Regions from separate parts of the Paenibacillus barengoltzii G22 genome, predicted to be linked through region 3. Evidence: predicted binding sites of a transcription regulator. Region 3 holds the regulator's gene; each other region holds the start of a gene.
The links. The regulator LexA, encoded in region 3, represses DNA repair genes until DNA is damaged. The targets are predictions, from matches to a motif close to CGAACATATGTTCG.
Positions count from the first base shown of each region.

Region 1: the regulator LexA is predicted to act here: its motif matches at 4,124-4,137, upstream of C812_RS10885 (YhjD family protein).
Region 2: the regulator LexA is predicted to act here: its motif matches at 5,332-5,345, upstream of addB (helicase-exonuclease AddAB subunit AddB).

Region 1 is NZ_KE159653.1:558,555-568,585, reverse strand. It holds gene C812_RS22840 (ATP-binding protein) at 1-366, shown strand, start outside; gene C812_RS10905 (YkvI family membrane protein) at 432-1,478, opposite strand; gene C812_RS10900 (xanthine phosphoribosyltransferase) at 2,246-2,818, shown strand; gene C812_RS10895 (hypothetical protein) at 2,921-3,253, shown strand; gene C812_RS10890 (hypothetical protein) at 3,436-3,651, shown strand; gene C812_RS10885 (YhjD family protein) at 3,673-4,104, opposite strand; tRNA gene C812_RS10880 (tRNA-Leu) at 4,267-4,351, shown strand; gene C812_RS10875 (alpha/beta hydrolase) at 4,540-5,883, shown strand; gene C812_RS10870 (LacI family DNA-binding transcriptional regulator) at 5,971-6,957, shown strand; gene C812_RS10865 (helix-turn-helix domain-containing protein) at 7,157-9,502, opposite strand; gene C812_RS10860 (extracellular solute-binding protein) at 9,638-10,031, shown strand, end outside.
Region 2 is NZ_KE159652.1:892,318-902,348, reverse strand. It holds gene addA (helicase-exonuclease AddAB subunit AddA) at 1-1,740, opposite strand, end outside; gene addB (helicase-exonuclease AddAB subunit AddB) at 1,737-5,279, opposite strand; gene C812_RS04190 (class I SAM-dependent rRNA methyltransferase) at 5,423-6,796, opposite strand; gene C812_RS04185 (Na/Pi cotransporter family protein) at 6,970-7,995, shown strand; gene C812_RS04180 (NUDIX hydrolase) at 8,067-8,504, opposite strand; gene mtaB (tRNA (N(6)-L-threonylcarbamoyladenosine(37)-C(2))-methylthiotransferase MtaB) at 8,744-10,031, opposite strand, start outside.
Region 3 is NZ_KE159652.1:1,571,169-1,581,199, reverse strand. It holds gene metH (methionine synthase) at 1-995, opposite strand, end outside; gene C812_RS07380 (FixH family protein) at 1,269-1,685, opposite strand; gene C812_RS07375 (HAD family hydrolase) at 1,750-2,547, opposite strand; gene C812_RS07370 (hypothetical protein) at 2,593-3,123, opposite strand; gene C812_RS21800 (DUF896 domain-containing protein) at 3,136-3,309, opposite strand; gene C812_RS22775 (LysM peptidoglycan-binding domain-containing protein) at 3,487-3,705, opposite strand; gene lexA (transcriptional repressor LexA) at 4,062-4,688, shown strand; gene C812_RS22515 (hypothetical protein) at 4,805-4,960, opposite strand; gene glnA (type I glutamate--ammonia ligase) at 5,115-6,452, opposite strand; gene C812_RS07350 (MerR family transcriptional regulator) at 6,476-6,886, opposite strand; gene C812_RS07345 (methionine gamma-lyase family protein) at 6,969-8,222, opposite strand; gene hflX (GTPase HflX) at 8,241-9,566, opposite strand; gene spoVK (stage V sporulation protein K) at 9,616-10,031, opposite strand, start outside.

The DNA of each region.
Region 1 (10,031 bases), on a different contig from region 3:
GGATACTTCGCGGAAATGACCGGCGGCACCTACCGCCGCATCGTCATGAAGATCGGCACGCAGGAGCTGATGGCGGAGCATGCGGAGTTAGGTCCGCTCGAAAGCGCACGGCTTAGCCGAGGGACCGCGGAGCAGCTGTACTTGTCGATGCGGCTGGCTTTGTCCGAAGCGGTATCGGGTTCTCATCCGCTGCCGTTGCTGCTCGATGACCTGTTCGTCAACTTTGACGAAGGCCGCCTGGTAGGGGCGTTGTCGGTGCTGCGGAAGGTTGCGGACCGCCAGCAACTCATTATGATGACTTGCCATGAGCATGTGGTTCGGCATGTCCAAACCTTGCTGCCGGAAGCCAAGATCGTGCATATGTAAATTGATCATGTAAGTTTAGCAGCGCAAGAGTATCATTGATAGACAGCCAGAAGGTCCCCGGGGGATTAGCCCCTGGGGGTTTCTTTTTGCCGATATATCCCTAACATGAGCGCCCAAATCAAACTGAACAAGCCAAATACAGGATACAGCACCGACAGCAGGGAGCTGAAGCCAAACTGGCTGGTGATATAACAGATACACAAAATCGTAACCGAAATCAGCATCGGCGGGACCTGAATCCGTTGTTGCAGTTGAAGGGTCACCCCATAGATGTCGGCAACAAAGGTGCTGAAGATTTCCATAAAAATAAGCAGCACATAGATCAGTTGGATGGTGGTTCCCAGCTGCTCGGCAATGCTGCCCATCGGGATTTCGTATTGCACGATCCCTGGCATGTAAGCCGACAGGGCAAAATGACCGGCCATTAGCATAAAGCCAACGCCCACGCCGCCGAGAACGCCGCCCAGGACAATCACCCGGCGGCTTTCAGTATGGCTGCCGATCGGCACAAGCACTGCCTGAGCCATGGACAAGTTAAAGGCTGCATACATCAGCGGCGCAGCCCAAGCGGCGATCAGCGGATGATCCGTCTCCAGCGACAGAAAACGAGCCGCCCCCGGCGAGCCCGCGGTATTGGTGATAATGGCGAGGGAGAGAATCAGCATCATCGGGACCACGATGGAGTTCAACTGCAGCACCCCTTTGATTCCCCGGCCCAGCAGCAGATAGGTAGCAATCAAAGTGATCCAAAGGCCTGTCTGATAATGCAATCCCAGGTGTTCCATAAAGACGGAGCCGGCGCCTGCCAGCATCACGCTATTGACACCGATGAGCACGATCAACGTAAAAATGCTGAGCGCACTGCCGATCCGTTCGCCAAACAAACGGCGGTTTAAGTCTTCATAGGAAGCTGCTTGAATCGTTCGAGCGAGCAGCATCATTTTGGTGCCAAGCCAGACGAACAGCAGCGTAGATAGCAGGATCGTCAATACGCCCCATTTGCCGTACCGGGTGAAAAACTGAAGAATTTCCTGTCCCGTCGCGAAACCGGCGCCAACGACGGTGCCGATGTAGGTGAAGGCGATCTGCAGAACTTTTACGGCATTTTTCATGGTTTTCCCCCCGGTTCTTGTGCTATATATAGTACAAGGTATGTTGTCCAAGAACTGGACATGACTTAAAACCTATAGGTCGTCCAAAAAGTCATCTTTCGAGCGCGGCAGAAGCAGTTGCAGTTCTGGCTTAACGGTGAGCTGTGGCAGGGTTGTGGCAGACTTCGGCGATGGTTCATGATTCGTCCACGTAACGGAACTGAGAGACGTTATTTGCCGGAGTAACGAGCTTCGCAGATTCTAACGGAACGAGAAGACCTTATTTGGGCAAAATGGAGCGGATTGACCGGCAAAATGGTCGAATAAGGTCTCTTGGTTCCGTTAGCGCGGGAAATAGCCGGGAAATGGGCAAATAAGGGCCGTACGGTCCGTTAGCCTCAGCGTCAGCCTCAGCAACCGCCTGCTTGGGGGGGCGAACCCTGTCAGTGCACAGGCGGCGAACGAAGTAATGCGTACGGTTCAGACGCTTCCCGAGCCGCACGCACTGTCCGGGCTGCGTATCACCGGGGCCGTACGAGGCGCAGCGGATCGCCCATGCAGCATGCAGTCAGGCCCGATAGCACCTAGGCCCCGCGCAGCCCGGCTGATCGCCCTATACGGCCCCCCGCCTGTGCCGCACACAGACCGGGCCGGATACGGCGCACACGGCCAAGCCGCACACCAGCGGGCCTCACATACAACCCAGCCGCAGCAAGCCGCTCCCGATGCGGACTCGAAATCTGACTTGTTGGACGAAGCTATAGATTATGAGCTGTGGAGGAAACGATATGGAATTGTTAAAACAAAAAATCATCGAGCAAGGGGTTATCGTCTCGGACCAAGTGCTGAAGCTGGACGGGCTGTTGAACCATCAGGTGGATCCGCAACTGACGATGGAGATGGGCAAGGAGTTTGCCAAGCGGTTTCGCGATCAAGGGGTCACTCGCGTCATTACGGTGGAGTCGTCGGGGATTGCGGTGGCGTTTGCGACCGCTTATGAGTTAGGTGTCCCGCTTGTATTCGCGCGGCGGAAGAAAACGCTGCTGGCAGAGCCGGACATGCTGTGCGAACGCGTCCCTTCGTTTACGAAAGGGATCGTGACGGACATTCTGGTGTCCCGCGATTTTCTTGGAGAGAACGACCGGGTATTGTTCATTGACGATATTATCGCAAATGGCGACGCGGCTCGGGGATTGATCCGAATTATTGAACGATCCGGGGCAGAACTGGTTGGAGCGGGCATCGTCATTGAGAAATGCTTCCAGCCCGGAGCCCAGGCGATTCGGGAGCAAGGGATCCGTCTGGAGACGCTGGCCCGCATCGCATCGTTGGAGGGCGGACAAATCAGGTTCGCGAACTAAGGACAATCGGGCGAAGAAAATGCAGCCAAATTACGGTTAATCCTTTGCAGGCCCCCGTTTTTTCGCTATAATGAGGATTACTAGGGAGAGGAGGCTAAAAGAATGGGGAAAGAATTGGCAGTAGACGCGGAGTTTTTTCTTTCGAAATTGTCCGAAGCGAAGGTAACTTTTGAACGTGCCCTGGATTGCAAACATACCGAGTTTGATGACCTTTATCCCTATATGCTTGAACATCCCCAGTTTTTCTGGTACAAACGCTATGTAGCATGGTCGCAATTGTTAACGATAGCCGGGCTTTGCCAAGAGCTCGATGTGCCCTGGAAGGAACAGTTCAGCCCGCAACAAGTAGGGTATTTGGAGCAAAGAGTAATGTCGGCCAAAGTGCTTGATTTCTGGTTTGAAACGAATGACAGCAGGGAGCACGCTTCGCGCTAATCCCTTGCGTAGGTTCAAAGCAACCTGATGCAGTCCGGTGCTGCACCGGCTGCTGCTGAAAGCATTCAAAGTTCGAAGTCCCGCTAGTTCGCTGGCGGGGCTTTTTCTTGTATTCCTCAAGGGTGGAAGATGGACGAGACCGGCAACTATTGTATAATGATTTCCAGGAGGTGGGGTATCCGATGATCTCGGATGAATTATTAGACCAATACCGGCTGTCCGGAGAAAAAATACGCGTCGTACGCGACGGCCTTCCGGAGAACGACGTGCGCGGAATCGTGGTGGCTTGGGACGATACGCATGTATTAATCCGCAAGCCGAACCGCAACGTGGTGAAGCTGGACCGCAGTTACATTTATCAACCTGCGAAAGAGCCTAGAGTTTCGCCGGTGGATTAAGATATGAGGGAACAGGGGACCTTAAGGTAGGAGATGAGCCTTGAGGTTCCCTTTTTCCATGCGTTCTCTTCGGGATGAACTTGCCGTCTGTGCGGTTCCATTCAAATAAGCGCGCATCCGGGAGGTTATCTCCTGCTGCAGGCCGGCCCACAATATCCGCATATTTCCCCGATAACCCCGGCAACGGTATTCCGCCTGAATGCCGTTCTCATCCTGGTGAATGCGTTCAATGGCGATGTTCCGCTCGCGGAGATTGCCTTGGATTTCCGAGAGGACCAGCGCTGCGCGGCGCTCACCGCCCCGGATCAGTTCAACGTAAGCTTCGGGGCTCTTCAGCAGCCCGCTTTGCTCAAGGATTCGGGCGTCTCTTTGAAATACTCTCTGCAGAAAACCAAGCAGCAACGCGCTCTTGATCAGCGCGAGTTCTTCTTCCTTCATGCCGGGAACGGCCATAGCTCAACACCTCTTCATACGAACTTATGTTCTTATCATAACCCAATGGATGATTTTTAATCAAGGGGGAGGATTTGAAAGTTAAGTATTGACTTTTGGGTGTTGGACATGGTATGATTTATCTTGTCGCTGCAAAATATGATTTTGTACGATATCGACTATGCGGTCGTGGCGGAATTGGCAGACGCGCACGGTTCAGGTCCGTGTGGGCTAACCCCCCGTGGAGGTTCGAGTCCTCTCGACCGCATCGATTTTTAACGAACAAGAGCTCTTGATTGACCTTTATGGTGATCGAGAGTTCTTTTTTTGCTCATTGTTGTGAGAGATCGTGTTGACAAATCCCCAGAGCCAGCCTAATATCAACTTAACTTAAACGTTTAAGTTTAGAACATTAATCGTTTAAGTTAAATTTGCTTGCCGAAGGGATGGTTACGAATGGGAGCGGAAATCGTTACACTTGCTAATGTGTACTCCAGGTTTTTGGGCAATGCTCGGGAGGTTTATGTCTATTTGCCTCCTTCTTATGAGGAAGCGGAGCATCGTCGGTACCCGGTGCTTTATGCGCAGGATGGACAGCATATGTTTGCGTCTGATTCTAAGGGAGACTCTTGGGAGATGCACCTAACGGCCGAGCGGTTAAGCCGGGAAGGTCGGATGGAAGAAGTGATTATCGTGGCGGTATCGTCCATTGAGGATCAACGGGGCTCGGAGTATTTCCATGATCATCCGGGAGTTCGAGAAGCTTTCCATACGACTTGTAAAGGGGATCTGTACGAAAGGTTTCTCATTGAGGAACTGAAGCCGATGATCGATGCTAAGTTTCGGACATTAACGGACCGGGAGCATACGGCGATCATCGGTTCTTCTGCGGGCGGACTTGTCTCTTATCATATCGCTTTTCGTCGTCCGGACATCTTTGGACAGGTGGCGATCCTGTCGCCTTTTCTGGTGCATGCGGTGGTGAATGAACCAAGGGACCATATGAACCATCTTGAACCGGTACGCGAGCAAAAAATATACCATTCCTTCCCGGTCAAACCGCCCGCGCTGCGCGTTTGGGTCGATATCGGCGGTGCGGAGGGGCTGATCATGCCTCGTCACGTCCGGGCGTTTGTGGATGAATTGATCCAAAGCGGTTTTGCGCCGGGCGAGGATTTGATGTTTTTACTTGATGAGGCGGCGGGCCACTCCCAAGCCGCTTGGGCCAGACGGTTGCACTCCCCGCTGCTGTATCTGTTTGGCGAGATCGGACGTCCGCGCAGTATCAGGCTGGACGGGAGAAGACAAGTGGGGCTGCAAGGGCATCGGGTTTGGCTCTATCCCCAAGTGACCTGCGACACAGGCTTCGAAATGAGTTTACTCCAGGCAGACTATACGGTGGACTGTCCGGAAGTGCTGACGGTGGGACCGGACGGCTTGATCGTTCCGCAGGCCGAAGGGAAAGCTGATGTAACGGTCAGCTTCGGCGGGCTTACCGCACTGACGAGCATCGAGGTGATCCCGGACTTGTCCGAGCACGTGCAAGTTGAAATCAGCGTGACCGTTCCACCGTCTACCCCGGCGGATGCTCGAATTCACGCGGGGTTCGAAATCCCGAAAGTTCGAGACGGGTTCTATCAGGGGAGCTTCTTGCTGCCTAGAGACCTGGTATTTGATGTGAAGGTATCGCGAGGCTTTGGATTCCATGAGCGCAGGGCAACGAGCCGACGCTTTGACACCTCCGAGCCGGTTCGTCTGCATTTCATCGTGGAGGAGTGGGAGGATGACCCAACTGCCTAATCCTTTATGGACCAAGGCAGTAGCGATTCCCTTCCGGGATATGGTATCATCCTACCAAAGTGCTAGAGATTTGATGAGGTGTTGGCCGTGAAAAAAGCAACCATGAAGGATATTGCCCGTGAAGCGAAGGTTTCGGTGGCAACGGTTAGTTACATTTTAAATCATGTGGACAACCAGAAAATTACGGATGAAACGCGCTGCCGTGTGTTGGAAGCCGCGAAGAAGCTAAATTATATCCCCAGCCTTGCGGCACGTTCGCTTGTCCGGGGGAAATCCGGCATGGTGGCCTTGCTCTTCTGCCGCAGCGAGCGGGACGGGTTATGGAAGCAGCTCTATTACGGCAGATTAGCTGAACGGATGGAGATGCTCTGCAATCAGGCAGGCTATCACCTGCTTGTGCTGGGGATGGACGCCTTGCGGCCCAATCCAGAGATCATCCGGCAGCGGGAGGTGGATGGGGTGCTGTTGGCCGGAGTGAAGCAGGACGTCTTCCGGGACATTTCCATCCATTTTAGCTTTGGGGTTCCGATCGTACTGCTCGATACCCATATCGACGATCCGCTGTTTCATAAAGTTGTGATGGATTACCGCAAGGCGTTTACCTTATGGAGAGAGCAATCGGCCGCGACCGCACGGCGCTTTCTGGTGTTGGATGACTTCACGAATGAGAACACGATGAAGATCATCATGGATGCGGCAGAACTCGAACCGGAAGCCATTTTCGTGCTCACAGCGGACAACGTGGACCATTTGCCCGATTTTCTGGCGCGGTTTCGAGGGGGCGCCGGGATTGTGATCAACGAGTTTGTTGGCATGCTTGTTGCGAACGCCTCACGAGGACTGGACGTGGATCTGACCGTCCTTTGTACGAGCGGCTGTCCTGAAGTGCTGCCTTCGACGGTCCACAAGCTCACCTCAGAAGCAAATCGCGGACAACTGGAGGTTGCTTTTCAGATCATGCAGTTTTATATCGAATCGAAGGACAACCCCCCTTCAAATGCAAGCTCCAAAACTCAAGTGGGATATGAAGAATACGTTTCGATTCCATTGCAGCAAGTGAATGCCGAGGGCTAACTTCCCTCCGCTTCGTACGCCTCTTGCCACGATTATCCCTTTCGTTCAGGAAGCTATAAGCCGGGAGCGGGCAAGGTGAAGTGAAGGGAGAAAGCAGGTGCAGTGATAGGCGGTCATCAAGCGGGTTGCGGGTTCCTGAACAAACGGGATAATCCTGCAAAAGCTCCGGCCTATTTATACCTCCGCCCCCGCCGCAGCCTTACATCGATTTCCGAATGCTCCCCGGCGAATGCGCTGCTGCACCTTCCCGATACTGCCCCGGTGTCATCCCCTCTATCTTACGGAAGGAGCGGATAAAGTTCTGCGAGTTGTTGTATCTCAGCTTGGCCGCGATCTCCTTGACGGGCATTTCCGTATTGCGCAGCCATTCTTTCGCCATCTTGAAGCGGTACATCGTGAGGTACTCGCTGAAGGAGCAGCCCGTTTCTTTCCGAAAAATGCTGCTGATGTAGTTCGCGTTGTAATGAAGACGGGCGGCGCAAGCCTCCAGGGTTAAATCGGTGTCGTACTCGTGGTGAATCAAATCGATAATTTTCTCCGAAATATTTTGGTACTGGGCGTTTTGCCGGTTATGAAAGATGCGGATCATCGGGTGAATGACCGTCGTCCAGAACCAATCCTCGATTTCTGCTTTGGTGTGCAGCCCAAACATCTCTTCAAACAAAGAACCGCTGCCTGCAGGCCGGATCTGGTGCAAGGCGATCCCCGCTTCCTGCATCATTACCAGCAAATTATTCAGCAGGCGGGTCAGCGGGATTTGATATTCCTGCGGCGTCAGCTCTTGGTTGAACATGGAGTTGAACAGCCGCGCATTCACTTCCTTGGCCTTCTCCGTTTCCGCCAGCTTAATGGCGTCTAGCAGCTCGTTTTCCTTATGCGTCGGATAGTTCACGTTCAGGACATGCTTGCCGGAGTTGAGGTTCTCGTATTGAATAATGACCCCCGTCCCGAGCTTCATCCGATATTTTAATGCCTCCATCCCCTCGCGGTAAGCGATGGGCAGTTTTGAGATGGACTGAAATGACAAGCTTAGACCAATGCTGACATGGACTTTCAGGCATAGATGGATTTCGTGCTGCAGCTTCTCCGTCCAAGTATATACGGTTTGGTGGAACGAATCAGGCTCCTCTTCAGCACTTCCGATCAACGTCACGATGGTTTGGTCCATAATCACCGGGGTGAACCGGCTGCGGGGATCCAGCAACTCCTCGATGATATTTTGCGCGGCGAACAGCAGCAGGTTAAGATCCTTTTTGCCATAGGCTGATTCCTCCGTAAAATCCAGGGCTAAGGTTAACACCGTCATCGTTCGCCAAGCGCGGATCTGCTCCTGGTAGCCGTATTGTTCAAGCTTCTCTAGTAATTGGCTTTTGGTGTAGCGTCCTTGAAACGCTTCGATCAAGGAGAACGCCCGCACTTGTCGGATATGCTGCCGAACTTCCGTTTCAAGCTGCGATTTGGACTGGAACAAACGATCATACTCTTCACCAATGAGCTCAAACTCATCGGCATGTGTCCGGCGAACATCGGTTTTGCGCCGGCCGATGAGATGCAGAAGGCGTTCGATCGGCGAGTACATCCGGCGGGAGCCGAACCAGGCCAGCCCGATCGACAGCACTAGCATAAACAGGCAGACATAGAAGGTGAACAGCCCGATTTTTCCGGCTTCCTGGGTCAGGCTGCCGATTGAGGTGACCGAGAGATACATCCATCCGTTCAACTGGGAGCGCAAGTAGGTGACGGCATAAGCTTTCTTGCCGATGTGCGTCTGAAACTGCCCGGAGGGATGAGTCTCGTCCGCGAGCAGGGAGGTATTCTCCCATCCGGTCTCCTCTAGTTGACGGCCGATCAACGAAGGATCAGGGTGCATCAGGATTTGCCCGTGCTCATCTACGACAATCACCAGGTCCTCGGTCTGAACGTCCGTTGCCACAACGTCTTGCAGGCTGCAGGCAGGAAAATTGGCTAACGCCAGTCCGTATTTATGTAAGCTGGAGACCGGCAGCTTCTTGATCAGGCTGATGCTGTAATGGCAAGGTGCTGAATCCGCATTCTCCTCGCTATAAAACCAGGAGGACGGCGTTAACATCCAGGTGGTATCATTAGGCGTATCCATCAGCTGTTCCAGACCTTCACGGTCCTTATATTCACTCATCCGATACAATCCAGAGTTCTTCACCATCCAGTCCTGCTGGAGATTCATCAACACGACATCCTCCAGCTTCGTATCGAAGGATTGCATGTTGCGGATTTCATTTCGCAGGTCATTATATAGTTTGAAATCGCTTTCAGATAACGGGTTTTGAAGAGCCCGCTTGAGTACGGTCGAGTTGACGACTTGATTTAATGTTTGGTTGACAGTTGTTAACTTCCGTTCTACATTGGAGTTAATTTGCGAAATTAGCTCAATTTTGCTTCGGTTGACATTTTTTTGGATTTCTCGGGTTGAAGTCAGATAGGAAAACGTTCCGATGAACAGGACGGGCAGTGTACTTACGGCGATTGTAAAAATCATCAGTTTGCTTAAGAAGCTTAAAGGTTTCACCAATCTCAGCACCTGACCTTATCGTTAAAAAGTCGTTCATTCCAAGTGTATGATGTCTGTCAAATAATAGCAATAATCATCTCGTGAGGCAATAATCATTTTGTATTATTCTTCGGTTTGAGGGGGCTTTGAGCAATGATTAGAACAAAAGGCGGGGACCGCGGGTTATTCGCGATGGCGTTGCTCTTAATCGTGCTTGTACTCTTGGTTTCCTTGCTAAGCGGGTGTATAAACCGGGATACGCAACTTCAGGCATCCGATTCGGATCGGCCGTATTTGTCCGTTTTGGTGCCGCTTCACTTTCCTCAGCCGCCATCGAAGGAGATGGTAGCCAAAATCGAGGAGTTAACCGACGTGCGACTGGATCTTAGATGGGTGCCGGAGGGCGTTTATACCGACAAAATGATGACGGGGTTAGCCACCAACTCCTTGGCGAAGGTCAGCTTTGTGAAAGTATCGGATTATCACATGGTGAAAAATTCGATTCGTTCCGACGTCTTCTGGGAAATTGGGCCGTATTTGGCAGAGT
Region 2 (10,031 bases), 680 kb from region 3:
GGCTTCCAGCCGCACCGCCTCAATCAACGCAGCCTCATCTTCCTCGTCCCCGCCTTCGCCGTCCAAGGGTTCGCTGTCTCTGCTATCGAACGAGTCTGAACCGCTGCTTGATCCGTTGTCACGATCAATCAGCAAGAGCTCTGGGCGATAATCCTCGGTTCCCTGCGGTGGAAAGCCTTCCCCATACACCAGCTCGGCCCGTGTATCGTACGATATTTCCGCTACACTCTCGTTCATGATCTGTCGGAACAGTAAATTCACCGCGTCAACGACCTCGCGCCGGCTGCGGAAGTTCCGCGCCAAATCGATGCGCAGCCCGGCTCCGTCAAAATCGTCGCCATAGGTTCGATATTTCTCCAGGAACAGCCCGGGTTCCGCCAAGCGGAAACGATAGATGCTCTGCTTCACATCGCCAACCATAAACCGATTGCCCGGGTTCTCCCGGGAAATTAAGCGTACAATCGTCTCCTGCACCGTATTGGTGTCCTGATACTCGTCCAGCAGCACCTCATCGAATTGCCGGCGGTATTCCAAGGCCGCATCAGACGGTCGCAGCTCGCCCGGCTCCGAATCCGGATGCCGCAGAATTTGCAGGCAATAATGCTCCAGGTCGGAGAAGTCGAGCCAGCCCTTGGACACTTTTTGCAGCCGGTAACGTTCTCCAAATTCACTCACGAGCTCCGATAATGCACCAAGCAGTGGAGCCATGTCATGCATCTCCCGCAAAAACGCCTCCGCCGGTCGACCATACAGCTGCGTCCGCAAATCGGTGACTGTCTTCTTCGCTTCTTCTCGCAGCGCTTTTACCCGCTCCTGTACCTCCGGATCGGTCTGGTCTTTCTTGACCGGCTTCAGCTTGCCAAAGTTCCCCCCTTGAAACGCGTCATACAACGAAGCCCAAGCTCCGCCTGCCACCGCTTCCTGCAGCGAGCGGACCACGTTCAGATCATCCTCCAGCGTGACGGCATACGGCTCCGGCCCTCCCGGAGATAACGCCAGCGCCTTTGCTTGCGTCAGCAAGCTGATCGCGCCTCCCAGCGCCAACTTCGTATCGGCCAATAGGCTTTGGACCCATGCGCTCTTCTCTAGGGCAGCGAGATCTGGAGCCATAAAAGCGGAAGACGCTTCCTGAAGCCAGTGATCTGGCCAAGGATGGCTGCGCGAGAAGTCATAAAGCCGCTGCACCAGCGTAAAGACCGCCGCATCGGTGCGCTCTCCGCCAAACAGATCCACCAGCTTCAAGAACGGGCTGTCCGCCGGTTCACTTCCGTATTTATCCTCTAGCAGCTCCTCCAGCACCTCTTGACGCAGCAGCGCTGTCTCACTTTCCGAGGCAATCCGAAAGCCTGGATCGAGCGGGATCAGCGTGTAATAGCGTTGAATAACTTCCATACAAAACGAGTGGAGCGTCGTGATCGAAGCGCGCCCTAACATGGCCAGCTGATGGTTCAAGTACTCGTTGCCCGGGTCCTTGGCTAATTCCTTCTCCAGCGCTTCCGTGATCCGACCCCGCATCTCCGCAGCGGCGGCTTTGGTAAACGTAGCCACCAGCAGCCGCTCCACGCTCAGCGGCTGTTCGCGGTCCGTCAGCTTGCGGATAATCCGCTCGACGAGCACCGCTGTCTTGCCGGACCCAGCGGCTGCGGCCACCAGCATGTCACCGCCGGACAAGGCGATCGCCCGCCATTGGTCATCACTCCAGTAACTTCCAGCTGGTTTTGGTTTCGTCGGGATGGTCATGAAGGGTTCGCCTCCTTTCCGCGCTCCTGTCCGAGGAGCTGCCAAATTTCGTTTTTGCCCGGTTTGCCGAGGACGTGATATGCGTTGCCGTCCAATGCTTCCTCAAAGCGGCACACCGGTTTGTAGGGACAGAACGTACAAGCCGTCTCCAGGCCAAGTCGATATGGGGCAATCTGCACGTCACCGTCGGTGATGCGCGTGCCGATTTCCGTAATCGTCCTCCGTACAGAACCCAGCAGCGTATCCCACTGCTCCGGCGTTGCAACCGAGGCGCTGCTGTAGAAGCCGCCATCCGCCTTAATGGCCACCGGAATGATATCGGAATAGCCTTTTTCCAGTTGGGCATCCATCTTCGCGATCACATCCCGGTCTGCGAGCAGCAAGCCCTTCATCTTGAATCGCTTTAGCAGCTCCTGCTGCGCCTGCTCCGCACTCATGCCGTTGCTGCTTTGCAGCAGCGGGTTATGCACATGGAAATACAACGTGCCGGCAGGAAGGGCGGGCTGCCCCAGCCAGGCTTCCGCCGAGGACAGCAGAACGTCCAGATAGGTGAGCATTTGTAGAGATAAGCCGTAATACACTTCGTGCAGCTTTAGGTCGGTCTGACTCGACTTGTAGTCGATGACCCGCAAGAGCAGGCCTTGTTCGCCTTCCGCCATATCCACACGGTCAATCCGGCCGACGATTTCCATCACGCAGCCGTTGGGCAGCTCAAACGTCAGCGGAGGCAAGGGCCGCCCTGGTCCAAAATCCAGCTCCAGGCCAACCGGCTCGAAGCTGCCGCGACGCGCTTGCTCGCCAAGGATTAACGAAGCCCGACCAACGATCGCTTTCAGCTTGCGGGAAATATAACCGTAGCGCTTGGAGCTAAGCAGGATTTCGCCCTGCAGCTTAGGTGCCAACTCATCAACAGCCGAATTGGCGGCCTGAATCGCTTCCTCTGGCGTAAGGCTGCCCCAGCTGCGGTTTTGCGCCTTGAAGGTGATCGCCATCTGACTGAGCGTCGCATGGAACAGCTGTCCGATATCCGGCGCTAGCAGCCGGTAAAGCTGGCGTTCCTTCAGCTTCAGCCCATGTGAAGCGAAGTGCGCGAACGGACAAGCCGAGAACTGTTCCATCCGCGATACGCTTGTCCGCAGCCGTTTGCCGTAAAGCCGTCGGCTCGTTGCCGGCGTCAAACCGCGCACCCGGTTACGATAATCCAGCGAGGTCAGCAGGCGAGCCGTTTTGCTTTCCCATTCCGGTCGGGACTTGTACCATTCCAGCACACGCCACCACAGCGGCGAAATGGACTCTCCCGTCTTCCACAGTCGCAGCTGACCGATTAAGGCGTTTAGCGTCGGACCCGGATGAGAGACGTATTCAAGCTGAGAAGCGAACGGATCGGTGGAGCTGCTGACAGGCCCCGGCGCTAATAGCAGCGGCTGCTCCTTTAGTCCCGGGAAGATCCGCTTCACATGCCGGATCACCTCCGATGGTAAAAGTGCACCCCCCTCACCATCGGCAGCGGGGTAGCTTAGCCAGAGCGAACGGCTTGCCCCGGACAACGCTTCGTAGATGAGGAAACGTTCATCCAACAGCTTGCGGGCCAGCCCCGGAGCCAGCTCCAAGCCAAGCTCCGCCAGTCGCTCCCGCTCCTGCTCGCTGAGCACCCCCTCCTCTTGCAGATTGGCTGGCATGATTCCTTCATTAATGCCAAGCAAGAACAGATGCTTGACCTGCCCCGAACGCGTCCGCTCCGTACTCCCGATCAGCACCTGGTCGAGCGAAGGCGGCACCAGCGACACCTTCAGCTCCTTGAGCCCGGTCTCCAGCACGCCGGCAAAGAGCTCCAGCTCCAACGGCTCGTCCCCCATCATCTCTACGATCTGGTCAAGCACGTCCAATACCGCGCCCCATAATTGGCGATGCTCCATCGCCTGACGCGGCTTACCTTCGCGAACCATTTGGTGTGCCAACACATCCAGGCGCTGGGCGGCTTCCACCCGCTCCAGCAAATGGTACACTGCCGCACACATATCTTCTGCGTTCTTCGCCTTACGGATTTCTTTCTCAAAAGCGGTCAAAGGGCCGGCGACCGCAGCGCGGCACCGCTCCAACAGCTGCAGCTGCTCCATGGCTTTCGTGGATGCCGACGTTTGATCCTCCTGCTCCAGCGACAGGCTGGGCGCCGATTTCCAAGGACGGCCGTCAAACCATCGATAACCTTGGATTCCGCTCGCCAGAGCATAATTCTCCAGCACATCCATATGTTCACGCGTCAGGCTGCCGTCCAGCGGCAGAAGAAATTCGCTTTTCACGCAGCGAAATACGTCTTCGTATCTCCAAAACCCAAGCACAACGTCCAGCGCCGCCCGAATAAACTCGATCATGGGGTGATACAGCATGCTTGTTTTCTGGTCAAGGAAATAAGGGATCCCGTATGCTTCCATCGTTGGAGCAAGCAGTTCTTCATAATCCCCTAAGTTGCGCACCAAGAGCGCCATGTCCCGCCAGCGCACACCTTCTTCCCGGGCGAGACGCACCATCTCACGTGCCGCCCCTTCGACCTCGGCTCGCCGGCTGGCCGCCCGGTGCAGAGACAAGGCCTTCTCTAAATCTTTAGGCGGCTCAGACTTCGGCCATGGCGAACGTCGCTCGTAAGCCGACTCCAAGTATGAAAGCGTCTCGCTCTCCCGAAACCGCGGGAACGGGCGAGCTTCCAGCAGCTCCGGCGGCAGCACCTCAATCCCCTCTTCTGCAGCCAGTCGGCTCAGCTTCACGAAGGCAGATGCAGGGGTATAGAACAGGTTAAGTTCATGCGGCTGATTTCCATCGTTGTATACTCGGTCTAATGTCAGTGAGACCGTAACCGAAGCCGCCGTTTTCAGCAGCGCGAGAATCGCAGTATATTCCTGAGGGGTAAACGTATGAAACCCGTCAATCCAAATTTCCGCCCCGCGCAAATAAGCCGACTCGCTGGCCCCCTGCGCCAGCTTGACGACATGGTCCTCGTTGTCGATGTACAAGCGGGACAGTTCTTCGTCATACTCCGCGAACAGGAGGCTCAAATCGTGCATTTTATCTTTTAATAAAGGAGACTCCCCTTCGATCTGCTCCAGAAGATGATAATGCTCCTGCAAAGCGGAGAAATCCACGTTATATTTCTTCATTTCCGTATACAGCCCGGCGATCCGGTCAATTAATCCGAGCTGGTCTCCGCCGTGTCCAAACAGCTTCAACTCGTCTTTGCGGCGGCGCATGAGCTTGTACAGCAGCATTTTCTTGCCTTCATCATCGATCGGCACCAGTGCCGCACCTCCGGTTTCCTGCATGACGCGCAGCGCCAATCGACGAAATCCTAACACCTGAGTGCGTACTGTACCGTGCAGTCCCGGGGCCGTAGCGATCCGCTGCTCGATCTGAAACGTGCCTTGCTCCGGGGTTAAAATAATGAGCGGCGGACCCATCGGTTGCTCCCGCAGCTTGGAGGTCACCCGGTCAAGAATGAGGCTCGTTTTGCCGCTGCCGGAGCGGCCGAGTATAAACTGTAAAGACATGGAAATCCCTCCTACGACGGACAATTCGTTAAGTTCCAGTATAGCATAAATACGATCAAACATTCGCATCTTCTTCCGTCACAAAAACAGCCTCGCACCGCGAAAGCTCGCGAAACGAGGCTGTAATTCAATTATATTCAATTTTATAACGCGTGTTTGCTGCGCACTTCGAAAATGGCAAATTTCAGGTAATGTCCTTCGTCCACCCCAAGAATTTGCGGGTGGTCCTTACCGGCTGCCCGCCATTCCACAAGACGCAGTACTTTGCCCGCATCCTCCGCTGCCTCAAGAATCGTCTCCAGGAACAGATCCGGACGCATATGGTAAGAGCAGCTGGCCGTGACCAAATAGCCGCCTTCATTTACCAGCTTCATGCCGTGCAGGTTAATGTCTTTATAGCCGCGAACGGCGCCTTTGACCGCCGCTTTCGTCTTGGCGAACGCCGGTGGATCGAGGATCACGACGTCCCACGTCCGCCCGCCGCCGGCGGTCAAAGGCACGGAAGTATCGACCTTAGCGTCCTGGGCAGCCCGCCGTGCCCGTTCCTCCAAGCCCTTTACCTGGCTGCGCAGATAGTCAAACGCATCAGCCACCACAAATTCGACGCGATCGGTGAACCCATTCAGTTCCACGTTCCGCTTCGCACTTTCTATCGCATGCTCGGAGATGTCAAGGCAAGTGACCTTTTTGGCTCCATATTTGCAAGCATGCAAGGTGAAGCTTCCGGTATGCGAGAAGCATTCCAGCACGGTAGCTCCATCCCAGTACGGGAAGGTGACTTCTTTACCGTTCCGGTTAACCGGTGCGAGACGCACACCGCCGTCTTCCGTGGGCAGCTCCTGCAGCGAAATGCCGCTGCGGCCACCCCAGCCGGTCATCAACGGCTTGATGGACGCCCGGTTTTCCCGCTGGTCGAAGAAATACCCGGTTTTTTGCCCCTGCTCGATATCCACCTCGATCTTAAGCCCGTTCTCTGAAACGATCACATGGCGCGGAGGCTGGCCAAAGATCGACCCTTTCACCTGCTCCAAGCCTTCCATTTCCCGGACACCGACATCACTGCGTTCATAGATGCCAACGGGGTGCATCACTTCGGACAACGCCTCTACGATCTGCTCCCGACAGCGGTCCATCCCCAGTGTAAGCAGTTGTACTACCAACACGTCACCAAATTTGTCCACAATCAGCCCCGGCAAAAAGTCGGCCTCTCCGTATACGAAACGGTAAGCGTCCTCCTTCACGAACCGTTCCCGATGCTTCAAGCATTCCTGAAACCTACGGACAAAAAAGGCCTTGTCCATCGTCTCCAACGGTGTATACGACACGATGCGGACAGTAATTTGTGAAGCCGGGTTGTAATACCCGGTGGCCAGATAACGGTTCCGGTGATCAACCACCTCAACCAAATCGCCCGGTTTCACCTCTCCTTCCAATCGTTCGATTTCATTTTTGAAGATCCAAGGATGTCCTTTTTCCACCCGTTTCTTGCGGCTGCGTTGCAATATGACCCTTGCCACTTAATCCTTCACTCCTCATTTTAAATATGACTCACGACGCCTAAAGCACCGCTGCGACCGGGACGGTTCGTCAGCCTGACTGGCATGGAAGTTGTCCGACCGTCATATATGTAACTTGTACGATTATCGCTTGTCTGCATTTGACAGATCATCCGGGGAGGGAGGTTGCCAGCATGTTTCATGAGATTTTGTTTCCTGTGACGTTTGGCTTCGCCCTGTTCCTGTTCGGCATGAAGGTCATGGAGGCGGCCCTGCACGCATGGGCAGGTCCACGACTGATTGGTGTTCTTCACCGGACGACGCGGACACCTTGGACCGGCCTTGTATCGAGCACCTTCATCACGGCCGTCTTACAGAGCAGCACCGCTGTAACCGTCATGACAATTGGCCTGGTTAACGCCCGCCTGTTGTCCTATGCACGGACGCTCGGCATTATTCTGGGAGGGAATATCGGAACCTGCCTGACCACAGAACTGCTTGCCCTTAATATAGCCAAGCTGGGAGTCCCCATGCTGATCGTTTCGTTCACGTTATGGGCCGCCGCCGTGCTGGCAGGCGAAATGTTGCCAAACTATATCCAACGCCGCATCCCCTGGTTGCTGCCCTTGCAGTATGCTGCCCTGGCTATCGCCGGCTTCAGCCTCGTTATGATCGCCATCCGTTTTATGCAGTCGATTGGTCCGGCGCTGGAAGAGCGCGGCGTGATCTCCTGGCTGCTGGAGCATGCCACCGGCAGCCTGTTGTGGGGCGCCTTTGCCGGCGCTATCCTGACGGCGATCATTCATAGCAGTGCTGCCGTCGTCGCCATGACGATGGGACTCGCCGCTAGTGGTGCCTTGCCGGTCGAATTTGGCATCGCCATGGTTATCGGCTCCAACGTAGGCACCTGTGTCACGGCGGTCATCGCCGCCATCAGCGGCACCCGAGCTGGCCGCTTCGTCGCATGGTCGCATGTAACGCTCAACGTATTGGGAGCAGTCTTGTTCTTGCCGCTAGTTCCGCTGCTGCAAGGGGCGGCAGCCTGGTTAACCAGCGATCTTTCAGCGCAAATCGCTCACACGCAGACGATTTTTAATGTGGTCTGCTCCTTGCTGGCGCTGCCGTTCTGCTATTTGCCAATCTGGTCCAAGCTGGACCCGCCTGAAGACCTGGATCATCACGCCGGCCCCCTCCTTCCGAATGCGAAGGCATCTAAATAGCCGCAAAAATGCAGTTATTTTCCCCGATATTCTCCATTCTCCTCAATATCGCAGAAAACAACTGCACCGTATTAGTTCTCCGGCTCGATCCCCAGCATTTGCAAGGCCTTCTCTAAGATGAAGTCGTTATTGTCATATCCCGCCTTGCGTTGCTGACGCCAAGCCTCCTGCGGCTCGTACCAGGACACGCTGCGGATCTCCTCAAGCTGAGGACGGAGGGCACCGCTTTGCCATTCTACCAGGTAATAATGGACTTCTTTATCCACGTAGCCGAGTTTGGGATGATGGTAAGTATATGCGATGATATCAATCAATTTATTGATCCGGCCCACAATGCCGGTTTCTTCCAAAATTTCGCGCAGCGCCGTTTGTTCCACGGTTTCGCCTGGTTCCCTCTTCCCTTTCGGAAACGATATCTTGCCATAACGATCGGTAATCAGTTGCACTTGCAGCCGTCCGTCTTGGATGCGATAAACGACGCCTCCAGCAGAGATTTCTTTGAATGGCATTCTGGCTGTACCTCCTTTATTTTACCCAAGCCTCCCAATGGACTGAGGCGCTTCTGTTCGCTGTTCCCTTGGGGAATACGCGTCTTCGGCGCTGGGCGGGAAATTGTTGACGCCCGTTGTTATTTGTTAATTACAGGCGCATCGCACTCATACTTCCAAATTACCCATATGTAACAACAAGGATTTCAACCCCAATCAGGGTGAAATCCTTGACCTATGCCCGATGGCGGGCGACCTTATTAAGCTAAGGCTTGAGTGGCATCGTCCAGAACTCGAACTAACTGTCCTTCGCAGGTGTTCGCATCCGCTTTGGTCAGCTTCACGCGGCAGATTTTGCCGGTCAAGTCCGGTGTGCCCGGGAAGCGAATTTGCAGGTAGTTGTCGCTGAAGCCCGTCACGAAGCCGTCTCCGGCAGTGCCCTTCTCATCCTTCTCTGGAATGACATCCAGCACCTGACCCACGAATTTCTCCGCATAAGCCAGCTGCATTTGCTCGGACAAGTCGATCAGTTCATGCACGCGAGCATGTTTCACTTCTTCGTCGACCTGGTCCTCCATCCGCGCTGCCGGCGTACCGCTCCGCTTGGAATACGGGAACACGTGCATTTCCGAGAAGCCGATGCGTTTGATCGCTTCGAAGCCTTCGCGGAACAGCTCGTCAGTTTCTCCAGGGAAGCCGACAATGATGTCAGTTGTAATCGCAACGTCCGGCATGAAATCGCGGATCATTTTGATTTTATGCTCGAATTCTTCGATCGTGTACTTTCTTCTCATCCGCTTCAGCACTTCATTGCTGCCTGCTTGCAGCGGAATATGAAAGTGACGGCACATCTTCGAGGAGTTCTTCAACACATCCAGCATCCGTTCATCGATCTGGCTTGCTTCAATCGAGCTGATCCGGATACGTCCCAGCCCTTCGACTTTATCCAAGTCCCACAGCAGATCGGACAAACGGTAGTTCTCCAAATCATCCCCATAGCCGCCCGTATGGATGCCAGTCAGAACAATTTCCTTATATCCTGCAGCGACCAGTTGACGCGCTTGCTGAATGACGCTTTGCGGGTCGCGGCTGCGCGACAAACCACGCGACCAAGGGATAATGCAGAAGGTGCAGAAGTTGTTGCAGCCCTCTTGGATTTTCAGAAAAGCGCGGGTATGATCGGCAAAGCTTGGTACGTCCAGCTCTTCGAACTCCCGAGTCTTCATAATGTTGCGCACAGCGTTAATCGGCTTACGTTGCTCTTGAAGCTGCTTCACGTAAGGGATAATTTTGTCCCGATCCTGTGTACCGATGACGAGATCTACGCCCGGAATATCCAAAATCTCCGCAGGTGATGTCTGCGCGTAGCAGCCAGTTACCGCAATGATCGCGTCGGGGTTACGGCGCACCGCCCGCCGAATAATCTGACGGCTCTTCTTGTCACCGGTATTCGTCACCGTACAAGTGTTAATCAAATAAACGTCGGCAGCTGATTCCTCGAAATCAACCTGTTCATAGCCTTCGTTTTTAAAGAGTTGCCAAATGGCT
Region 3 (10,031 bases):
GCTGATTCGATATAAACCGGCTCAATACCGGAAAGTGCCGGCAAATGGCTGCCGTTCAGCTCACGCGGCCGGTAATCCTTCAGCGTGTTCGCTAATGCAGCGATATGAGCAGGCGTCGTACCGCAGCAACCGCCGGCAATATTCAGCCAACCTTGCTCGGCAAAAGCAGACATCTTCTGGGCAAGCGAATCCGGGGACTCATGGTAAGTGCCGTTTTCGTCCGGCAAACCGGCATTAGGGTGACAGCTTACCGCTGCTTTCGCTAGTCCAGACAAAGTGCGGATATGGTCACGCATGAACTCTGGTCCCGTTGCGCAGTTAAGTCCAATGGAGATCGGATTCAGATGTTCAAGCGAGATATAGAAGGCTTCGATATTTTGACCCGCCAGCGTTGTCCCCATCGGCTCGATGGTGCCGGAGATCATCAGAGGCAACGTGGTTCCAGTCTCGGTAAAAGCCCGTTTAATTCCGATACTCCCGGCTTTTACGTTCAGTGTATCCTGTGAAGTTTCCAGCATCAGCGCATCAACACCAGCTTCGATTAACGCCGTAGCTTGTTCCGCATAGCTGGCCGTCAACTCATCGAACGTCACGCCGCCAGTAACGGATAAGGTCTTGGTTGTGGGTCCCAGGATGCCTACCACGTAGCGTGGATGATCCGGAGTACTATATTTTTCCGCTGCTTCAATCGCCAGCTTGGCCGCAGCCAAGTTGATTTCACGTGCCTTATGCGGAATATCATATTCAGCCAGCACGACAGATGTCGCACCGAACGTATTCGTTTCTATCAAATCAGCACCTGCCGCGAGATACTTCTCGTGGATGCCACGGATCACATCCGGACGGGTGAGCACGAGCATTTCGTTACAGCCGTCCAGCTCTTCACCGCCGAAGTCGGCTGGAGTCAGGTTTTCCTGCTGAATCATGGTGCCCATGGCGCCATCGAGGATCAATATTCGTTCTTTCATTCTGTCGAGCAGGCTTGGTTTACTCATGTCATGTCCCTCCCGTAAAACGTTAAAATATAGTTTAACAGAATAAAGCGTTGAAGAAAAGAGAGTTCCGTGAAATCTCCAAGTGAAACACTTCATTCAAGATCTTGTTATCCTATCGGTCATCCCTGAATTAAAATCCGAACAACGCTACAAATCTTTTCTTTTAAAGTTCGGAAATTCGCCTTATCAGGAGGATCAATTTAATAGAAAAGCCGCCTTCTCCAAATGGAGAACAGCAGCTCCTTTAACAAAAGCACCGATTCAGTTGTCAGCTTATTCCACCGTGAATTGCTTCGAAGGCATGGAGTGCTGATCGCGAGCCGTAACATGGGAAATCACTTCATAGGTTCCAGGTTCCTTAAAAGTATGCTCCAGCACATAGGTGCCGTTGCCGGCACTCTTCACTTGGACTTGATTGTGCTTTGCGTTATCGTCATCTGTATTCCAAAATTCGAACATAACTTCCTTCGCATCATCCACGTTCTCGCCGTTGTGGGTTACTTTGGCTGTAAACGTCACCGGTTCACCGGCCTTAGCTGCAGCTGGTGTTACGTCCAGCTCAACTTGAATCGGCTGCAGTGCCGCTTCTTCCGCTGAAGCAGACGATGATTCACTACGGCTGCATCCAGCGACAACAATGAGCGCAAGAACGATGGCAACAAGCAGCCCCGTTTTTCCCTTGATTCGCATTCAGATTTCCCCCTTCCACCGCCTAAGAATACCTTACTTCTGATTCACTACAAGCCAACTTGAGTTATGCCAACTTCGCTAAGAGGTCATGAAGTTCGGACAAATGCTTGATCTCATAATCCGGTACGATCTCACCGGTAAGTGTTTTGCCGTCTCGATTAATCCAAACGGCGGTCATACCAACACTTAGCGCACCTTTGATATCCGTCGTCAGCTTATCACCAACCATGATTCCTTCATTCGGTTCGATCCCTAACCGTTCTAAGGCGTGGCGGAAAATGGATGGATCGGGTTTGCCCTTACCGAAGTTTCCGGAGATCACAATCTCATCGAAAAAAGGCGCCAGCTCAGGCACACCATCCAGCTTCTCCTGCTGTAAGGCTGGACAGCCGTTCGTAAGTAACAGCAGCTTCACCTTGCCTTGCAATTCCTTCAACACTTGAAAAGTCTCCTCGTATACATGAGGACGGGCACGCCGTTCGCGGCCAAACTGTTCCGCCAGTTCACCGGACAGTTCCTCGTCATCAACGCCAAGCGCAAGCAGACCGCGCCGCCAGGATTCCTTACGATAGGTTGGAGCTAACTGCTCCAACTGGCGGAATTCCGGTTGTTCTCCAGCAGAGAATGTCGCCCATAACCCTTCAAACGGATTGATTCCAATCATCGTTGTGAAAGGATACGTTTCATAGGATTCATACAACCCCCGAGCTTCCCGGCGTACGGCTTCTTCCAATTGATCGGGGTTTAATCCATCAATTTTCGCCGCAGCGCGTTCACACGTTGCAGCAAAAGCTTCCTTTACGCTTCGCTCATCCCAGAGCAGCGTGTCATCCAGGTCAAAACATACCGCCTTGATTGTCATTCGTCCCAACCTCTCCATTCCTATCGCAAGTGTATTGTATAAGGTTTATTCCTTCACCAGCTTCACATGATGGGTATCAGCATACAACTGCAGGCGTGCAGCCATTGCTTCCGTGTCAAAACGGTTACGGGCGCGGTAGAACACCCACTTCGGTTCCCGCGTCTTCGGTTCAATGACGATTTTGTTCCGGCTCACTTTGATCTTGCTGATGTTACCCGCATCCAACATCCGATCGCGGTTGAACTTCGAAGTGTACAACGAGCTCTTATTCACGCGCAAATAAGGCTTGCGCAGGAAAATCACCAGAGCCAGCACGAAATACAAAAAGATCGTTGCCCAGAACAATACCGAATTCACTTCCTCGGTATTCCCGATCAACCCGACCACGGCATACAGCAGCGCTAACAGAACCAAGGCGGTAGGCAAAATGAAGTTCCGCCCTTTAAATACGTCGCCTTCCCCATTTGCTCCAAGTGAAGTACGAGGGTTGCGCGTCCCTTGTCCGACACTGGAACCTTTGCCTTTCTTGTACATTCTTCGTTGATTGCGTTCTACTTTTCGGTCAAACGACCCCATACCTGTTCCTCCCTATTTATCTACAATCTCGATCGACTCGAGCTGTTGCCGAAAATTTCTGCGAACGTTTTGCAGATACGTTTCCCGAAGCTGGGCTCTTTCCAAGAGTTCGTCTTGCGTTAACCCTTCTTGTTTCGCTTTTCGAGCCAGCTCGTTAATCCGCTTAACCAAAGCATCAATATCCATAAATCCACCTGCTTCTTTGATATACTATGCTACCCATGATGTCTCATAGGGCATTAATTCTTACTTTGACATGAGAAAAAGAGCTTGTCAAGGCGCGGCAACCCCTGCCGTAATACCTTAAGACAAGCTCTGTTCGAATACATTGATAAACCTGTGAATTATTTTTTAACGTATGAATTATCTACTGGGCAACATCAACGTATCGCCAGCTTGAATCGCACTGCTGCTCAACCCGTTAGTCCGGATCAGCTTCTGAACATAGACCCTTGTGTCCAGTCCTTGTGGCTTATGTGCTACAGCAATTTCCCACAACGTATCTCCTGGCATAACCACGACATATTCCGGCCGATACGTTCCGTCAGCGTTGTCTGTGGAAGCAGCAAAGGCTTGTACCATTCCAGTACATGTGATGCTGAGGATGATTAAAAGCAGGACGATTTTGGACAATCTACTCTTAAGGAAGACATTCATATGTAGACTTCTCTTCACCGGACGACGAAAAGAAGGTTGTTCATAGATGCTTTGATAAGAACTATATTTCAACATTTCACCATCACTCCAAACAAGTGTTCTGTTTTACATGTATTCAATATAACACGAACATTTGTTTGATTCAATAGGTTTTTCGAACAGTTGTTCTTGTTTTTTTAAAGTAGTTCTCTTCTCCTAAACTATTTAGAACTAATGTTTGTACGAACGGAAGTTCTATGTTATAATTTTTCCAAACGTTACTAAATGGGGTTGATCCGTAAATGTCAAAGGTATCGAGCCGGCAACAGGCTATTCTTGAGTTTATTCGCAACGAAGTACGCGCTAAGGGATATCCTCCTTCGGTCCGGGAGATCGGTGAAGCCGTCGGATTGGCTTCCAGTTCTACTGTTCACGGCCATTTAGACCGTCTGGAGAAGAAAGGATTTATCCGCCGCGACCCAACGAAACCGCGCGCCATTGAATTATTGGGTCAAGAGGAATCGGAGAATTACAATTTATTTGCACACAGCGTGACCCGCGTTCCGATTGTTGGGAAGGTTACCGCGGGCGTGCCGATCACAGCGACAGAGAATATTGAAGATTATTTTCCGTTGCCAGAGCACTACGCAGCGGAAGGGGATGTCTTTATGCTTTCCGTGGTTGGCGACAGCATGATCGAAGCTGGAATACATAACGGGGATTATGTGATCGTCCGCCAGCAGCAGACGGCGAACAACGGAGATATCGTTGTGGCCATGACGGAGGATGACGAAGCAACGGTTAAGACGTTCTATAAAGAAAGTGACCATATTCGCCTACAGCCGGAGAATTCAACGATGGAACCGCTTCGTTTGAAGCATGTAACCATTTTGGGCAAGGTCATCGGCTTGTTCCGCGACCTGCACTAATTTGAAATCTTCCCTTTCGTAGGCCACATAAGATAAGGAAACCGAACAGGACGAAGCGATGCAGTGACTTCCGCTTCGTCCTGTTTACTTTATGGGGAACTTGATGACTTCCCCTCTTACTCCCATTCGAGGTCTAAGAAGCTCATGGGATTATAGCCGTTCTTCTCCCGGCGCCCGCGCGTACCCCACCCTAGCCCCGAACGCTCTGTGATCCACCACTGCTTTAACCGATAGCGACGACGTTGGTATCTTTTTAGTTCGGTTACTGTCATCTGCATGAACCTCCTTATACCTATAAGTTGTCCCAATTCGAGTGAAATCATGGCATTGTTTCGAAATCCAAAAGCTGTAATTCATTCGTCTTCACCATAAAAAAAGCCAGCCCCTGCTTGAAATGCCGGGAGCTGGCTTGGCTGTGAACCCTGATTAATACAGCGTCATATATTGATCGCGTTCCCATTGGTGAACTTGGGTCCGGAAAATATCCCATTCGATCTCTTTCAATTCGTAGAAGTGAGTTAATGCGTGATCTCCCAGCGCTTCGCTGATGATTTCGCTGCGGAGCAATTCGCCGAGCGCTTCCTTCAAGTCGGATGGAAGACTTGGGATGCCTTCCTCTACCCGCTCTTCTTCAGACATCACATAGATGTTGCGATCAACCGGATCAACCAACGGAAGCTCTTTCTTAATTCCATCCAGTCCGGCTTTCAACATCACAGCCAGAGCCAAGTATGGGTTAGCAGCCGGGTCCGGGTTACGCACTTCGATTCGTGTGCTGAGACCGCGGGAAGCCGGAATCCGAATCATTGGGCTGCGGTTGCTCGAAGACCAAGCCACATAGCAAGGAGCTTCATACCCAGGTACGAGACGTTTGTAGGAGTTTACGGTTGGATTCGTGATCGCTGCAAATGCGCGGGCATGCTTCAGAATACCGGCCATATAATGACGTGCTTCTTTGCTCAAGCCCAATTCATCACTTTCGTCATAGAAAGCATTGACATTGCCTTTGAACAGCGATTGGTGACAGTGCATCCCGGAGCCATTTACGCCAAACAGCGGCTTCGGCATAAACGTTGCATGGAGCCCATGTTGACGAGCAATCGTCTTAACGACCAGCTTGAACGTTTGGATTTGGTCAGCTGCTTTGATTGCATCAGCATATTTAAAGTCGATTTCATGCTGACCTGGTGCCACTTCGTGGTGAGAAGCTTCGATTTCAAAGCCCATTTCCTCCAGGGTCAATACGATTTCGCGGCGGCAGTTCTCGCCCAAATCCGTAGGAGCCAAGTCGAAGTATCCGCCTTGGTCGTTCAATTCGGTTGTAGGGTTGCCTTTATCATCGGTTTTGAACAGGAAGAATTCCGGTTCTGGACCAACGTTCATTGAAGTGTACCCCATTTCCTCAGCTTCCTTGAGCGCACGTTTCAGAATCGCGCGTGGATCGCCGGCAAACGGAGTGCCGTCAGGCATGTATACATCACAAATCAAACGTGCAACGCGATCCTCGGTCACCCAAGGGAAGATCACCCAAGTGTCCAGATCCGGGTAGAGATACATATCGGATTCCTCGATGCGGACATACCCTTCAATGGAAGAACCGTCAAACATCATTTTGTTATCCAATGCTTTCTCCAACTGGCTGACTGGGATTTCTACATTCTTTATCGTTCCCAGCAAATCCGTGAATTGCAAACGGATAAAGCGTACATTTTCTTCCTTAGCAATCCGCAAAATATCTTCTTTGGTGTATTGCTTGTTACTCACCCTAACCTCTCCCAACGTTTAGATTATTTTTTGAAAAACCGAGACAACTCACCTTGGAGCAAAGAAACTTGTCCCGGTTTGCTCCCTGACACCAGTTGCTGCTTCAACATCCGGTAGATCTGGGAATCTGTCATTTCCTTTCGCTTCTCTTCCGTGTCCTTCGTGATGACTGTCGCATCCTGGGACTCCCGAGACATCGGATTCATAACCTGCTTGATTCCCGCGATATTGACACCCTTGTCGATGAGACTCTTGATTTCCAGTAACCGCTCGACGTCATTCAGAGAAAACATCCGCTGATTTCCCGAGGTACGTGCGGGTACAATTAATTCATGTTGCTCGTAATATCTTATTTGTCTTGCCGTTAAATCCGTAAGTTTCATGACGATACCAATAGGAAACAAGGCCATATTTCTGCGAATTTCCTCACTCATCGCTATCAACCTTCCAGTTAGATTATCATGACCTTATCATATGTTAGTTATCCTAACATGTCAATAGATATGTTAGGATAACTTACAACAAGTTGCGGTCTTTCATCGTCTGAAGTGCGGTGAGCAGGCCAAATTTAACATGGGAATACGTTAAACCACCTTGCATATACGCGATATATGGCGCACGGATTGGAGCATCGGCAGACAATTCCAGGCTCCCGCCCTGGATAAATGTCCCGGCCGCCATGATCACCGGGTGGTCATAGCCCGGCATATCCCAAGGTTCGGGCACTACGTGGCCGTCCACAGCAGCTGCCCGTTGAATCCCCTGAACAAATGCTATTAATTGCTCTGGGGCGTCAAAGGCAATCGCCTGGATGAGATCGGTACGCCGATCCTGCCAAGCCGGCCGGCTTCGGAATCCTGCCCGCTCAAACAATGCTGCAGCCAGGATAGAGCCTTTAACGGCTTGTCCGACGATCGTTGGAGCCAGAAACAAACCTTGATAAATGCCTCGCGTCGTTCCCAGCATCGCTCCCACCTCGCTGCCAATGCCCGGTGCAGTTAACCGGTAAGATGCGAGAGTGACCAGATCCTGCCTTCCGCAAATGTATCCACCGGTTTCTGCCAAGCCGCCTCCCGGATTTTTAATCAGCGAACCAGCCATCAAATCGACACCAACCTGTGTTGGTTCCTGTTCCTCGGTAAATTCACCATAACAGTTGTCTACAAAGACGATCAGATCCGGCTTGATTGCTTTCACTTGGGCAACCATCTCACCGATCTGCTCAACGGAAAAGGAATCCCTCCAATCGTAGCCGCGCGAGCGCTGAATCCCAATGACTTTGGTCTTATTGGAAATTTTGGTCTTCACGGTGTCCCAGTCGACTGTGCCGTCAGCCAGCAATGCAGCTTCGTGATACCGGATACCATAGTCCTGCAACGAGCCGCTGCCGTCACCCGGCGTTCCAATCACTTTATGTAGTGTATCATATGGACGCCCCGTAATATAGAGCAGTTCGTCCCCGGGACGCAAGACCCCGAACAACGCTGTAGCGATTGTATGCGTGCCGGAAGCGAAATGCGGCCTTACCAGTGCGGCCTCCGCTCCAAAAACGTCCGCATAAACCAGGTCCAAAACTTCACGACCCCGATCATTATAAGCATAACCGGTGGAACCGGCAAAGTGAAAATCGCTGACTTGATGACGTTGAAAAGCTTCGATAACCTTCCATTGGTTGTGATCGACGATCCGGTCGACCTCCCGGAACCGGCCTTCCACCTGACGTTCAGCGGCTTCCAGCCAATGTACGATTTCTTCCGAAAATACTGCCATTGTTACGTAATCTCTCCCTTAATCTATTCCATCGTTTGTCGTGTTATCCTCAGGGGCTTCTTGCTGTGGAATGAGAAAAGGAGCTAAACGATAACCGTACTTCTCGAAATCGGCTTGATTCACATCAATTTCGTAAATGAGGTCTTCGTCGTCGATCTGCTTGTCCACTACTTCGCCAATTCGGTATAACACAGAAGCGAGATCCCCGCGTTCTGCGGGAATCCGATACGACTTGGTGCCGCCGGACAGCTTGCGCTGTACGGCTTCGCGAACTGCAGCCAAGTCGCGTTCGTCAAACGCGGATATCTTTAAATAACCCTCGCCCGCCGGCAGCATCTCCAGCTGTTCCGGTGGACAAAGGTCTTTCTTATTAAACAACATGATTTGCGGCTTTCCCCCAGCTCCCAAATCATTTAAAATCCGATCCACGACCTCGATTTGCTCCTCACGCATCGGGGATGAGGCATCCACGACGTGGAGAATCAGGTCCGCTTCGTTCACCTCTTCCAGAGTGGCACGAAAGGCAGCAACTAGGTCGTGCGGCAGATTTTGAATAAATCCGACCGTATCGGTCAGCACCACTTCTTTGCGACCCGGCAACGGGAACAACCGGGTGGTCGGGTCCAGCGTTGCGAACAGCCGGTTTTCCACGAAGACATCCGCTGAGGTTAACGCCTTAAGCAGTGTAGACTTTCCCGCGTTGGTGTAACCTACCAGGGCAATTTGCACTACTCCGCTCTCCTTCCGGCGCGCTCGATGCAGTTGCCGATGTCTTGTGACTTCCTCCAGCTGACGTTTTAATTCACCGATCCGCCGGCGGATATGGCGGCGATCCGTTTCCAGCTGGCTTTCCCCGGGGCCCCGCGTACCAATCCCGCCGCCGAGACGGGACAGATTCTTGCCATGCCCAGACAAACGCGGGAGCAGGTAGGTGAGCTGCGCTAACTCGACCTGAATGATCCCCTCCCGCGTTTTTGCCCGTTGCGCAAAAATATCCAAAATCAGCTGAGTACGGTCGATAATCTTCACGTCCAGCATCCCTTCCAGATTGCGCACCTGCGCTCCGGACAGCTCTTGGTCAAATATCGCCGTATTCGCCCCATACTGCGTGATAAGCTCACGAAGCTCAAACACTTTCCCTTTCCCAATCAACCAGCGGGGATCGGGCTTCTCCCGATGTTGGACGACCGTTCCTGCGACCTCAACCCCGGCTGTTTCGGCCAGCTGTACCAGTTCGGCTAGGGAGTAGTCCGAATTTATTCCATTTTGCTTCGTCTCCGATGTAACCAAGCTAACTAAGATAGCTACATCTGGTTGGTGGGTCGTCGTTTCATGCAAATGCATCTTCGACATGATCACTGCTCCTTCAAAGGGATCCCAAGCGTTACTTCCATTAAGTTTTCTTCACATCCAGCTTCAAGTCTTCGGTTCGAATAGTCATCAGCTCCAGCTTGCCTGGTGAACCACCGCCATATTGATTCAGCAACCGCACCGCCTGCTGCCGTATAGACCGTTCAATGATGTTGCGGACATAACGAGCATTGCTGAACACCTGATCACTTTCACATTTTTCACGCAATAAATGTTGCTTTAATTTGAGTATCGCCTGCGGCATCAAGATATAATCCCGCTCTTTCGCCATCCCCTCGGCAATTTGAATCAGCTGGTCGATTGTATAATCCGGAAAATCCATCTGAATCGGGAATCGAGACGGCAGTCCCGGATTGGTGGACAGGAAAAAGTCCATTTCATCGGAATATCCGGCAAGAATTAAGATAAATTGGTTTTTATGATCCTCCATCGCTTTGA